One region of the Streptomyces sp. TLI_053 genome, then DNA from elsewhere that is predicted to be linked to it. Evidence: riboswitches for the same ligand, from Rfam matches in the RefSeq annotation. Region 1 holds a riboswitch; each other region holds the start of a gene.
What was found. Region 1 has a riboswitch for cobalamin ahead of nicT (Nickel transporter NicT). Riboswitches for the same ligand answer to the same signal wherever they lie in the genome.

Region 2: another riboswitch for cobalamin. It lies ahead of BLU95_RS15915 (ribonucleoside-diphosphate reductase subunit alpha); the one in region 1 lies ahead of nicT (Nickel transporter NicT).
Region 3: another riboswitch for cobalamin. It lies ahead of BLU95_RS04000 (ABC transporter substrate-binding protein); the one in region 1 lies ahead of nicT (Nickel transporter NicT).

Annotation. Positions count from the first base shown of each region.
Region 1 is NZ_LT629775.1:7,352,326-7,356,896, reverse strand. It holds gene BLU95_RS30825 (M24 family metallopeptidase) at 1-1,075, opposite strand, end outside; gene nicT (Nickel transporter NicT) at 1,142-2,311, opposite strand; cobalamin riboswitch at 2,344-2,536, opposite strand; partial or broken gene BLU95_RS30815 (ArsR/SmtB family transcription factor) at 2,620-2,955, shown strand; gene BLU95_RS30810 (Fpg/Nei family DNA glycosylase) at 3,137-3,970, opposite strand; gene BLU95_RS30805 (AAA family ATPase) at 4,054-4,571, opposite strand, start outside.
Region 2 is NZ_LT629775.1:4,007,130-4,011,700, forward strand. It holds gene BLU95_RS43305 (glycoside hydrolase family 26 protein) at 1-768, shown strand, start outside; gene BLU95_RS15910 (GH12 family glycosyl hydrolase domain-containing protein) at 909-2,156, shown strand; cobalamin riboswitch at 2,218-2,379, shown strand; gene BLU95_RS15915 (ribonucleoside-diphosphate reductase subunit alpha) at 2,542-4,571, shown strand, end outside.
Region 3 is NZ_LT629775.1:1,083,887-1,088,457, reverse strand. It holds gene BLU95_RS04015 ((2Fe-2S) ferredoxin domain-containing protein) at 1-232, opposite strand, end outside; gene BLU95_RS04010 (ABC transporter ATP-binding protein) at 229-1,047, opposite strand; gene BLU95_RS04005 (FecCD family ABC transporter permease) at 1,044-2,123, opposite strand; gene BLU95_RS04000 (ABC transporter substrate-binding protein) at 2,120-3,010, opposite strand; cobalamin riboswitch at 3,205-3,408, opposite strand; gene BLU95_RS03995 (helix-turn-helix domain-containing protein) at 3,540-4,523, opposite strand.

The sequences.
Region 1 (4,571 bases):
TGAGCAGCTCGGGACCGCCCTCCTCAAGGGGGCGGACGACGAGCGTGTCCTCGATCCGGACCCCGCCGCGTCCCGGGAGGTGGACCCCCGGGCCGACGGTGACCGGCACGCGGCTGTCCAGTTTACCCATGTCCGCGGGACCGAGACGCGGTGCCTCCCGGATCTCCAGCCCGATACCGTGGCCGACCGGGTGCGGAGAGGTCTCCGTGTGCCCGGCGGACTGCAGGATCTCCCGCGCCGCCTGGTCCGGCACGTGCTGCTCGACCCCCGGGCCGAGCGCCTCCCGGCCGGCCCGCTGGGCCCGGAACACCAGCCGGTGCAGCTCCACCTGCCAGGGGGCCGGGGCCGCGCCGATCACGAAGGTCCGGGCGGTCGAGACCCCGTAGCCCCGGTACCGGGCGCCGAGCACCACGGTCAGGAAATCGCCCTCCTCGACCCGGCGGTCGGTGGGCTGGTGCGCCTGCTGCCCGGAGTGGCTGCCGGTGCCCACCGAGACCGGGAACGCCGCGCGGTCCGCGCCGTGGTCGATCATCCGGCGCTCCAGCTCCATCGCCAGGTGCCGCTCGGTCCGGCCGACCAGGATCGACTCCAGCAGCTCGCCGAGCGCCTGGTCGGCGATCTCCGCCGCGATCCGCAGATCGGCGATCTCGTACTCGTCCTTGACCACCCGCAGCCGCTCGACCGCCTGTCCGACGTCCGCCAGCCGGGTGCCCTCGACCAGCCCGGCCACGGCCCGGTGCCGGGTGACCGTCAGATCGTGCTCCTCGACCGCCAGCCCGGCCAGCCGCAGCCCCGCCGCGGCGCCCGCCGCGGCCAGCGCGGTGTCCGCCCCGGCCGCCACCTCCAGCCTGGTCACCTCGGGCGAGATCAGGTGCTCCCCGGTGTCGTCCGGCGGCAGGTCGTCGGGCAGCGCCAGCAGCGCCCGGTCCCGGGTCAGCAACAGGGTCGCCCCGCACGGCGGACACCCGGTGAGGTACCGCACGTTCGCCGCCCGGGTGATCAGCGCCGCGTCGGTCCCGGACGCACTGCAGTGCTCCCGCAACCGCTCCCGCCGGCCCGCGTACGCATCAGCCATGGGTCGAGCCTACGAACCCCGCCCCCGATCCGCCCGCCGAACGCCCCCACCCGGGCCCGGGCCGGACTACTCGGCGCCGCCGGTGGGGGCGGGGGTGGCGGGGGCCGGGTCGGCGGTGGCGGGGGCGGGGGTGGCGGGAGTGGCCCACTTCTGCTCGACGCCGGCGAGGCGCCAGTAGGCGATGGCGGCGGCCCAGACGGCGACGAACAGGCCGACGATGGCGTAGCCGACGTTGTCCAGGGTGATGTCCGCGATCCAGCCGGTCACCGGGTCGGTGAGGTCGAACTTCTCGTGCAGGACGCCGACGAGTTCGATGGTCCCGATGATGAACGCCACCGCGATGGACAGCCCGGTGATGGTCAGGTTGTAGTACACCTTGCGCACCGGGTTGGAGAACGCCCACTGGTAGGCGAAGTTCATGAAGGTGCCGTCCAGGGTGTCGAACAGGCTCATCCCGGCCGCGAACAGCAGCGGCAGGCAGACGATCGCGTACCAGGGCAGGCCGGACGCCGCGCCGGAGCCCGCCATCACCATCAGGGTGACCTCGGTCGCGGTGTCGAAGCCCAGGCCGAGCACCATGCCGACCGGGAACATCTGGCCGGGGCGGGTGATCGAGCGGGTCGCCCGGTTCAGCACCCGGGCCAGCAGGCCGCGCGAGTTGAGGTGGTCCTCCAGCTCCGCCTCGTCGAACCGGCCCTCCCGCATCGAGCGGAAGACCTTGAGGATGCCGAACAGCGCGGCCAGGTTGAGCGCGCCGATCAGGTAGAGGAAGGCACCGGAGGCCGAGGTGCCGACCACGCCCAGCCACTGGTGGGTGCTGGACTCGTCGTCCATCAGGGTGCTGGCCAGCTGCGCGCCGCCCGCCACCAGGGCGGCCATCAGCACCACCATCGAGGAGTGCCCGAGCGCGAACCAGAAGCCGACCGAGACCGGCCGCTTGCCGTCCGCCATCAGCTTCCGGGTGGTGTTGTCGATCACCGCGATGTGGTCGGCGTCGAAGGCGTGCCGCATGCCGAGGGTGTACGCGGTGATCCCCAGGCCCACCCCGAAGACCTGCGTGCCCACCTCGTACTTCTCCGGCGCGACCAGGAAGATCAGCGTTCCGAAGGCCACCACGTGCATGGCCAGGATCACGCCCATCAGGCCGGCGGTCCGCACGGTGTCCTCCCGCCGCCATCGGAAGGTGGGCAGGGCGGTGGGCGCCGCCGGGGCGGCGACGGTTTCGGGCAGGGTCATCCTGGGATCACGCTCCAGCACCTCGTGGAAACACTTCGTGAGATGCCGCGGCCGGTCTCCTGGCTGACGGGGCTCCCGTACCCGCCTTCCCGGACGCGCGAGGCGCCCAGTGGCGACGTGGGTACGGACACTTCCCCCCGATCACAGTGGCGAGGGCCGCTCCGGACTGGAACCCCTGAGGGTCCGTCACCGGTCTTCCCGAGCACCACGGCGGGCAACACCGTAGGGGGCGGGCGACGACCCTTGCAAGGCTGCGCACCTGCGCAGGTGTCCAGGATCACAGCGTCCGGCCTGCGAGAATGGCCCGTATGCATCTCGTTCCGGCCGACCGCGCGGGCCACCGCACCATCGACGGGCACCGGGTCTGCGAGGCCATCGCGGCGATCGGCGACACCGCCCACGTCCGCTCCTGGGCCGAGCGGTTCTCGCTGCTCGCCGACCCGGGCCGCCTCGCCCTGCTGCTGGCGCTGCACCGCACCGGGCCGCTCGCCGTCAGCGACCTGGCGGTCGCCACCGGCATGCGCGACCCCGCCGTGTCCCAGGCCCTGCGGCTGCTGCGGACGGCGGGGGCGGTGATCGGCGAGAAGGAGGGACGCGTCGTGCGCTACCGGCTCGTGGACGCGGACCTGCGCCCCCTGCTGGACGCGTGCGCCGTCGACACTCCCGAGCGGCACACGCACCACGAGCCCCATGAGCCCCACAAGCAGCACGAGCAGCACGAGCGTTCCGGGCACCACGGCCGGCACGAGCACGACGAGCACGACGCGGCCACCGGCTGACCCCGGCCGACCGGCGGCCCGGTCTACGGACCGGTCGACGGACCGGTCAGCGGACCGGGACGCCCGCCGGCTGGCAGGAGGGGCACCAGAACAGATTGCGGGAGGCGTGCTCCTCCGCCCGGACCTCGGTGGCGCAGACCAGGCACGGCATCCCGGCCCGCCGGTAGACGTACACCTCGCCGCCGTGGTCGTCGACCCGCGGCGGGCGGCCCATCGCCTCGGGGGTGTGCTCGGGGCGCACGGTGTCGATGCGGCCCGCGCCGACGCCCTCGCGCATCAGCGCGACCAGGTCGGCCCAGATCGCGTCCCACTCGGCCCGGAGCAGCTCGCGCCCCGCCCGGTGCGGATCGATGCCGTGCCGGAACAGCACCTCGGCGCGGTAGACGTTCCCCACCCCGGCCAGCACCTTCTGGTCCAGCAGCAGGGCCGCGACCGTCGTCCTGCTGCTCGTCATCCGCCGCCAGGCGGCGTCCGGGTCGGCGTCGGCGCGCAGCGGGTCGGGGCCGAGCCGGGCCGCCACCGCGGCCTTCTCGGCGCCGGTGATCAGCTCGCAGGTGTTGGGGCCGCGCAGATCGGCGACGTGCTCGTCGTTCTCCAGCCGCAACCGGACCAGGCCGACGGGGGGCGGCACCGGTCCGTCGCCGATCGCGGCGAAGGTGAAGCCGCCGTACAGGCCGAGGTGGATGTGCACCCAGGCGTCCTCGCCGAAGCCGAGGAACAGGTGCTTGCCGACCGCCTCGGCGGCCTCCAGCTCCCGCCCGTCGATCAGCTCGGCGGCGTCCGCGAACCGCCCCTGGGGGCTGCTGGCACGGACCGCCCGGCCACCGAAGGCACGGTGGTTCTCGGCGGCGAGGCGGTGGATGATGTGGCCTTCCGGCACGGGCGCGGCTCCCCCGGTGGAACGTTCAGGACCCGTCCATCATCGCAGTCGGCACCGACAGACCCGCCGGGTGCGCGGGCCCCTCAGCGGACCGGGATGCCCATCAGCCGGGCCAGGATCACCCGGTCGAGCTCGGCGGCGGTGGCGGCCACGTCGAGGTGGGAGTTGTCGATGATCGGCAGCCCGGAGTTGTACCAGCCGGCCATCCGGCCGTGGATCCGCGCCACCTCCTCGTCGCCGAGCCGTCGGTTCCCGCTGCGCCGGGCGTTGCGGTGGAGCACCGAGTCGAGGCTCGGCAGCAGCACCACCGGGATCATGCCGGGTCCGATGTGCCGCTTCCAGCCGCCGAGGCCGATCGCCGGGCGGTCGGGGAAGACCGCGTCGTCGATGATGCAGGAGATACCGTTGGCGAGGTAGTTGCGGCAGGCGAAGCCACAGGTCCGGCGGGCCAGCCGGTACTGCGCCTCGGAGGCGTTGTTCCAGCCGGACTGCGGGTTGGCGAAGCCGGACTGCACCCACTCCCGGACGTCGTCGAGGCTGATGTGCGCGGTCGGGCTGGGACGGCGCTCGGCCCAGTGCCGCGCGACGGTGGTCTTGCCGG
Region 2 (4,571 bases), 3.3 Mb from region 1:
GGCTACCCGATCGCCCTGCGCTTCGCCCACGAGATGAACGGCTACTGGTACCCGTGGGCCGAGCAGGCCAACGGCAACCGCCGGGGCCAGTACGTGCAGGCCTGGAAGCACGTCCACGACCTCTTCCGGCAGGCCGGCGCGGACAAGGTGGTCTGGGTGTGGAGCCCGAACATCGACTACGAGAACGCCACCCCGCTGGACTCGCTCTACCCCGGTGACGACTACGTCGACTGGATCGGGCTGTCCGGCTACTACGGCACCGTCGGCCTGGAGAAGTACGCCTCCTTCGAGCAGATCTTCGAGCCGACGCTGAAGAAGCTGCGGACCTTCAGCCAGAAGCCCGTGGTGATCACCGAGACCGCCGCCACCGACAGCTCCGGCCAGAAGGCCCGCTGGATCACCGAGATGTTCGAGCAGCTCCCCCGGCACCCGGACATCATCGGCCTGATCTGGTACGAGGCGGTCAAGGAGGTCGACTGGCGGGTCACCGCGTCCGGCGCGGCCAGTGCTGCGTACGCGGCCGGCGTCGCCGCACCCCGGTACGCCGGGCAGTGGAGCGTCCGCTCGCAGCCGCTGCTCACCGTGCCGCCGCCCCCGCCGCCCGCCGCTCCGCCCGCCGTCACCCCCTCGCCGTCGGCCCCGGCGGCGCCCTCGCCGAGCGCCAAGCCGACCGGCGGTACCGGCACCAAGCCCTCCGGGGCGCCCGTCCCGACCCGGAAGCCGACCGCCACCAAGCCCCGGAGCTCCCCGGCGGCCGACGCCGGATAGCCCCGGCCGACCGCGGGCCCGACCCACCGCGGGCCCGGCCGACCGCAGGAGGCCGCCGGGCACCGGCCGGCCCGTACACCGAACACCAGTACCTGGAACACCGGTACCGGAACACCAGTCCCCGTTGGGAGGCGAAGAGCATGCTCCGCCCGTTCCTGCCCGGCCCCGGGCGTCCCCGGCCGCGCGCCTGGTGGTGGCTCGCGCCCACCGCCCTCCTGGTGCTCTGCCTGTGCGCCGTGCTGATCCCGCGCGAGAGCGCCCCCTCGACCGCCGCCGTCGCCCCGCCGCCGCCCCCGCTGAGCTCGGCCGAGCCGGGCGAGCTGTGCTCCACCGCGCAGAACCGCTACCCCTCGCAGCCGGTCGACTCTGGGCGCTACGTCATCAACCCCAACGAGTGGAACGCCACCGGCGGCCTGTGCGTGCACGGCGGCAGCGACAGCGCCGCCTTCACGGTCACCCGCAGCGCCGTAGCCCGCGGCAACCTCACCGACCCGGCCCGCGGCCCCGGCGCCTACCCCCACATCAGCACCCCGCTCGGCGGCGACGGCGTCAGCCCGCTGCCCATCGCCGTCGACGACCTGCGGTACGCCACCAGCACCTGGCGCACCACCCAGGTGGACGGCGGCGTCTGGAACGCCTCCTACGACCTCTGGTACAGCACCACCCGGGGCAGCTGCTCGTTCACCGAGAGCGCCGAGGTGATGATCTGGCTGCGCGGCAACGGCACCTCGCCGTTCGGCAAGCAGTCCGGCGAGCTGCGCAGCGGCGGCCAGGCCTACCGGGTGTACGAGGCGCCGAAGAAGAGCAGCCACACCCTGATCACCTACGAGGCGGCCTCCGCCACCAACGTCGTCACCGACCTCGACCTGCGTGCCTTCACCCGCGACGCGGTCCAGCGCGGCTACGTCCCGGCCGGCTCGTACCTGTGCGCCGTCCAGGCCGGCTTCGAGATCTGGGAGGGCGGCGCGGGCCTCGGCACCGACACGTTCTCGTTCGAGGTCGCCGCGGGCCGTCCCAGCGGCGCGATCACCTCCGCGGTGCCCGGCTACTGCCTGGACAGCCGGGTGGCGGGCGATCCGGCCGCGGTCGGCGCCGCCACCTGCGACGGCTCCCCGGCGCAGAGCTGGACCATGGGCGAGGACGGCTCGGTGAGCCAGGCCGGACGCTGTCTGGAGGACCCCGACATCGGGTTCCCGGTCCTCACCGGCTGCACCCGCAGACCCGACCAGCGGTGGCGGGCCAACGACGCCGGGCAGCTGCTCAACGAGGACTCCGGGAAGTGCCTGGAGAACCCCGCGACGGGCCCCACGGGCACCGGGAACGGCCCCCAGGTGCGGATGAGGCTGTGCGCCGCCAAGCCCGCCCAGGAGTGGCACAGGCCGCTCTGAGGGGCGCCGAAAGCCCCCGCAGCCTATCGCACCCGACCCGCGACACGCAGCGCCGCGACACTACATGTGGTGCTTCGTCGGACGAGCGCCACTAGATGTATGCTCACTCCTGCTGTCGAAGCAGGGGAACCCGGTGTGAATCCGGGACTGCCCCGCAGCGGTGTGCGGCCGCCTCCCCCGGGAGCCCGCGAGTCCGAGTACCTGCCGACAGCGTGCCGGCGCCTCCCCGCAGAGGCCATGCGCACCAGCACCAATTTCCGGGCCTCGCGGGCGGGCCGGGGACGAATCGCGCGCGGCGCCCACGGGCTCGCGCGGCGTACTCCCCTGCCCCGAACGGTCCGGTCCCCGATCCACCTCCGTCGACCGCCGCCAGGAGAGAAGCGCCTTGACCACCGCTGCCTCAGTCGTCCTGCCCGCCCAGGGTTCCAGCTCCGTCCCCGCCGACCCGACGGTCGCCGACCCCGGCGGTTCGCTCCTGCGGCTTCTCACCGACCGCAGCGCCGACCTCCCCCAGGTGGACCCCGGTCACGTCGCCGCCGCCGCGCTCCGCGGCCGCCACGCCGGCTCCGACTTCGCCGAGCTGCGCGGCCTCGCCGTCGACGCCGCCGCGTCGATGATCGCCGAGGACCCGCAGTACTCGAAGCTCGCGGCCCGGCTGCTCGCGCTGGAGATCGTCGACGAGGCGGCGACCCAGGGCGTGGTCTCCTTCTCCACCTCGATCGCCGTCGGCCACGCCGAGGGCCTGATCGGTGACACCACCGCCGCCTTCGTCGCCAAGCACACCGCCACCCTGGACGCGCTGGTCGACACCAAGGGCGACGACCGGTTCGAGTACTTCGGCCTGCGCACCGTCCAGAGCCGCTACCTGCTGCGCCACCCGATCACCCGCAAGGTCGTCGAGACCCCCCAGTACTTCCTGCTCCGTGTCGCCTGTGGCCTGGCGGTCGGCGACACCGAGCAGTCCGTGCGCGAGGTCGCCGAGCTGTACCGCCTGATGAGCCGGCTGGAGTACCTGACCTCCTCGCCGACCCTCTTCAACTCCGGCACCCGGCACCCGCAGATGTCCAGCTGCTACCTGCTGGACTCGCCGCTGGACAACCTGGACTCGATCTACTCCCGCTACGCGCAGATCGCCCGGCTGTCCAAGCACGCCGGCGGCATCGGCCTGTCCTACTCCCGGATCCGCTCCCGCGGCTCGCTGATCCGCGGCACCAACGGCAAGTCCAACGGCATCGTGCCGTTCCTGCGCACCCTCGACTCCTCGGTCGCCGCCGTCAACCAGGGCGGCCGCCGCAAGGGCGCGGCCTGCGTCTACCTGGAGACCTGGCACGCGGACATCGAGGAGTTCCTCGAGCTGCGCGACAACACCGGTGAGGAGGCGCGCCGCACCCACAACCTGAACCTGGCGCACTGGATCCCGGACGAGTTCATGCGCCGGGTGAACGCCAACGCCGACTGGTCGCTGTTCTCCCCCGCCGACGTGCCCGAGCTGGTCGACCTGTGGGGCGCCGAGTTCGACGAGGCGTACCTGAAGGCCGAGCTGGCCGGCAAGGCCGTCCGCACCATCCCCGCGCAGACCCTCTACGCCCGGATGATGCGCACCCTGGCGCAGACCGGCAACGGCTGGATGACCTTCAAGGACGCCTCCAACCGCGCCGCCAACCAGACCGCGCTGCCGGGCCGCACGGTGCACAGCTCCAACCTCTGCACCGAGATCCTCGAGGTCACCGACGACTCCGAGACCGCGGTCTGCAACCTCGGCTCGGTCAACCTCGGCGCCCACGTCGCCGCCGGTGCCACGGCCGCCGACCTGCTGAACGCGATGGACTGGGACCGGCTGGACGCGACCGTCCGCACCGCCGTCACCTTCCTCGACCGCGTGGTGGACATCAACTTCTACCCGACCCCCGAGGCCGGCGCCTCCAACAACCGCTGGCGCCCGGTCGGCCTCGGCGTGATGGGCCTGCAGGACGTCTTCTTCCAGCTGCGGATCGACTTCGACTCCGCCGAGGCGAAGACCCTGTCGACCCTCATCTCCGAGCGCATCATGCTCACCGCCTACGAGCGCTCCGCCGACCTGGCCGAGCAGCTGGGCCGGCACGAGGCGTACGACGAGACCCGCGCCGCCCGCGGCGAGCTGCACATCGACCACTTCCCGACCGCCGCGCCGGAGTGGGCCGACCGCTGGGACGCGCTGCGCGCCCGCATCGCCACCACCGGCCTGCGCAACTCGCTGCTGCTCGCGATCGCGCCGACCGCGACCATCGCGTCCATCGTCGGCGTCTACGAGTGCATCGAGCCGCAGGTGTCCAACCTGTTCAAGCGCGAGACCCTGAGCGGCGAGTTCCTCCAGGTCAACCCGTACCTGGTGCGCGACCTCAAGGAGCTCGGCGTCTGGGACCAGCAGACCCGGGA
Region 3 (4,571 bases), 6.3 Mb from region 1:
CGGAGGCCGCCAGGCGGACACCGATCACGACCACGGTCCCGGTGCCCGCGTCGGCCAGCCTGGTCAGCTCGGCCGACAGGGACGGGTCCCCCTGTTGCAGAAAGGCGATCGAGGCCCGCTGCGAGGCCGCCGTCCGGAGGAGTTCGTCACGGCGGACGACTTCCCCGATCGACATGCCGACCAGGAGCACGGCACTGCCGTGGGCGGCGCCGTCCTGGGCAGGAGAAGTCATGGGGTCGTCCTTTCGGGGAGCAGTCCGTTCCACCGGATGTGCGGTCTGTCGTGCCGGGGGTGCCGCTCCACGGTGACGTCGACGTCGTAGACCCGGGCGATCGTGGGGGAGGTGAGCACCTCGGCGACGGGCCCGTGGGCGAAGAGTCGGCCGTCGAGCAGGACGACGACCTCGTCGCAGTAGGCGGCGGCGAGTTCGAGGTCGTGCAGCGCGGCGACCGTGGTGATGCCCAGTCCGCGGACGGTTTCCAGGAAGCCGAGCTGGTGGCGCAGGTCGAGGTGGTTGGTGGGCTCGTCGAGCAGGAGCACGCCGGGCTCCTGCACCAGCGCCCGCGCGAGCTGGACACGCTGTCGCTCGCCGCCCGACAGCGTCGGCCAGGGCCGGTCGAGCAGGTGGCCGACGTCGGCGGCGGCGACGGCGCCGGCGAGAACGGACTTCTCGTGGGCGTCGGCGGCGGCGTTCGCCGGTACGGGCCAGCGGCCGCGGTGCGGTGTGCGTCCGAGCTCGACGACCTGGCGGGCCGTCAGCGGGAGTCGGGTGTCCGCCTGCTGCTCCATGAAGGCCACCTGCCGGGCGCGTCGGCGGGCCGTGAGCGTGTGGAGGTCGGTTCCGTCCAGGAGGACCCGCCCCGCGGTCGGCCGGATCAGCCCGGCGACCGTGCGGAGCAGGGTGGTCTTCCCGGCGCCGTTGGGCCCGAGCAGGCCCGTGATCCGGCCGGGGCCGAACACGAGCGAGATCCCGTCCAGCAGCGTGGCCGCGCCGACGCGCACACGAAGTCCCTCCACGCGCAGCTCGACGGGGGGCGTCGCGGTCACAGGGCGCTCCCGTCGGCCCGCCCCTGGCGCCACAGCAGCCAGGCGAAGAAGGGCGCTCCGAGCCCGGCCGTGACGACGCCGACGGGGATCTCCCGATCGGGGAGGATCGAGCGCGCCACGATGTCGCTGCCCACCAGGAGGGACGCGCCCACCAGCGCCGACACGGGCAGCAGCAGCGCGTGGCGCGGTCCGCAGGCGAGACGGACCACGTGCGGTACGACCAGGCCGAGGAAGCCGATGACGCCGGTGTTGGCGACCAGGCACGCGGTCACCAGGGCGGCGGTGGCGACGAGGAGCCAGCGGGTGCGTTCCACGTGGACGCCGAGGGAGCGGGCGGAGGTCTCGCCGAAGGCGAAGGCGTCCAGGTCGCGGGCCGAGGAGGTCAGGACCGTCACGCCGATCAGCGCGACCGCGGTCAGGAAGACGGCGGTGGGCCACCGCACGCCGGCGACGGAGCCCAGTGTCCACTCCATGACGCCGCGCGCCGCGTTGCGGTCCCCGAGGACCATCACGACGAACGAGGTGAAGGCCCCGCACATCTGTCCCACCGCGATGCCGGCGAGCACGGTCCGGGTGGTCGGCAGCGACCGGTTGCGGGCGCCGGCCAGTGCCAGGACGGCGGTGGCGGCGAGCAGGGCGCCGGCGAAGGCCGCCGTCGCCACCGCGCCGGTGCCCACGGCACCGGTCACGCCGACGCCGAGGACGATCACGGTGACCGCGCCGGCGGCGGCTCCGTCCGAGATCCCGAGCAGGAAGGGATCGGCCAGGTCGTTCCCGGTCAGCGTCTGCAGCACCGCGCCGCAGACCGCCAGCCCGGCGCCGGTGGCAGCCGCTCCCAGCACCCGGGGGAGTCGCAGTTGCCAGACGATCCGGTCGTCCAGCAGCGTCACGTCCGGGCTGCCGAGCCCGAGCCGGCGCATCACGACGTCGATCACGGTCGGGACCGGCTCGTGCTGCGAGCCCACGGCCAGGCCGAGCAGCACGGTGGCCAGCAGCAGGGCCGCGCCGACGGTCAGGGCCGCCGTCGCGCGGCCCCGGCCGGCGGGCCGCGCGACGGGGTGGGGCGCGGTGCTCATGAACCCTGGTGCAGCCGGCTCAGTCCCGCGGACACCCGGGCGGCGCCGTCGGCGAGCAGCACACCGGGGGTCGACTCGGAGAACGGCACCACCACGAAGGCCTTGCGCTGCACGGCGGTGAGCTTGCTCAGCACCGGGTCGCCCTGCAAGTAGTCGATCTTGGACTGGGCGGTGTCCCAGTCGGCGTCCGCGATCACGACGGCGTCCGGGTCCGCGGCGACGACCTTCTCCCAGCTCACGTTCTGCCAGCCGCCGGGCAGGTCCCCGAAGACGTTGGCGGCGCCCACGGCGTCGAGCACCAGCTGGGGCCCGCCGTGACCGGCGCCGACGAACGGCGTCTTGGTGTCCGAGTCGAACCACAGGACCTTCAGGCCCTTGCCGGCGGCCGTCGCCCCGAGCTGTGCCAGCTGCTGCTCCTGCCCCCGCTGGATCGCGGTGGCCCGCTCCGTGACGCCGAAGACCTTGGCGACGTCGTTCAGTTCGCCCCACATCGCCTGCCAGGTCGTCGGCGCGACCTTGCTCTTGTCCGAGCAGCCGAACGGGGACACGTACGACGGGATGCCCTGGCCGCGCAGTTCCTCCCGGGAGCCCACGGCCTTGTCGGTGAAGGCGCTGGCGTAGGAGGCGTACAGGAAGTCGGGGCGGGACGCGAGGAGCTTCTCCTTCGTCGGGTACTCCTTGGAGAGCACCGGGACGGAGTCGTAGGCCGCCTTCCACTTCTCCGGGACGGCGTCGTCGAGGTAGGCGGTACCGGCCATCCGGGACTCCAGGCCGAGGGCCAGGGCCACCTGGGTGGCACCCTGGTTGAGCGTCACCAGCCGTTCGGGCGGCGTACCGACCGACACGGTGGTCCCGCAGTTGTCCAGGTCGACCGGCGCGCCACTCACGGTCGAGCCGCCGGACGCGGCGGGAGCGGGGGCGCCGGCGCACCCTCCGAGCACGCCGACGAGCAGGACGGCGGCGGCCGCTCGCCCGGCACGTGGCGGGCGTGCGATGCGTGCGGGAAGAGTAGGACGAACGGAACATATGGAACGGAACGGATGCAGCAGACCGCTGGGCACGTGTTCTCCAAGACCCTCGTGGAACATGTCGTGCCGTGGCCGGTCTCCTGGCTTCCGCATCGACGTGCCGCGGCCGACCTTCCCGGGTGGCTCGTCCGGCCGCCCAGTGGTCCTGACCGCGGGGGAAGCCGGTCAGCGAGGGCCGCGGTACTCCGCGGCAACAGTGGCGAGGGCCGCACCGGACTTCGACCGGTTTCCCGAACACCACGGCGATCGAAAGGTATCAGGCTTGGTCAGGGCGCTGTCGACCCGCGTCCGACCTTGCGTCCGACCCGCGTCCGACCTCGCGGCGGGTCCGAGGCCGGTCTGCCGTCGGTCCGCGGCCGGTGGGGGCGGGTGCGCCGGCGGGCGGGAGCTACAGCCAGCCGGAGCGCTGCGCCTGGAGGGCCATCTGGAAGCGGTTCTCGGCGCCCAGACGGGCCATCAGGGTCTGGAGCCGGCGGAAGAAGGTGCGGCGGCTGATGCCCAGTTCGCGGGCGATGACCTCGTCGCTCGCACCGCCGGCGAGGAGGCGGAGCAGGCGGCGGTCGGCCGGCAGCAGGCCGGCCGGGCGGGTGGCGCGGCCGTGGAAGGGGAGCGCCTGCTGCCAGGTCTGCTCGAAGAGTGCGAGGAGTGCGGAGAGCAGGCCGCACGGCTGCACCACCAGCATGGTGTTGTGCACGTCCGTCTCCCTGATCGACAGGGACACCAGTGCGTACGCCTCATCGATGATCACCAGCTTGACCGGTACCGTCGGCGCCACCCGGGCCAGCTCGCCGGCCTCGACGCACGGTTCGATGGCCGACTCCAGCCGCCCGGGCATCTCCAGTGACGCCTTCGAGTAGACGACCCGCTGCGTCACACCGCGGGCGAGGGTCGCCAGCGCGTCCTCGACGGCTTCGCCCTGGGGGAAGTAGGGCGGGGATTCGAGCTGACGGATCTGCTCGCGGGCGCTGGCCCACGCCTGGCGCAGTCGCGGGCCGACGGCGTCGCCGGTCACCACTTCGACGAGGTTGTCGTTGTGCACCGTGAGCCGCCGGCGGCGGAACGACTCGAACGCCCCGCCCACGGCGATGCGCGACCCTTCGAGTTCGGCCGCCCGGTGCCGCGCGAGGATCTCGAGCCCCGCGGCGGGAGGCACCGGCGCCACCACGTCCGTGCCCTCGGTGGCGGCGTCGGCCAGCCCGGCGTCGACCAGCTCCCCGTACGCCGCGGCGAACTCGGCACCGGCGAGCCCGGTCGCTTCGCCGATCTCGGTGAGCGGGGCGGGGGCCAGCTCGAGGAGCGACAGGTACACGCGGCCGGCTGCGGAGCCGATCCCCAGCATCCGCAGGGCCTCGCCCAGTTTCGCATTCGCCATGCACCGCATTATCGAGGACCACCGGGCCGGGTGGCCGATCAGTGCCAC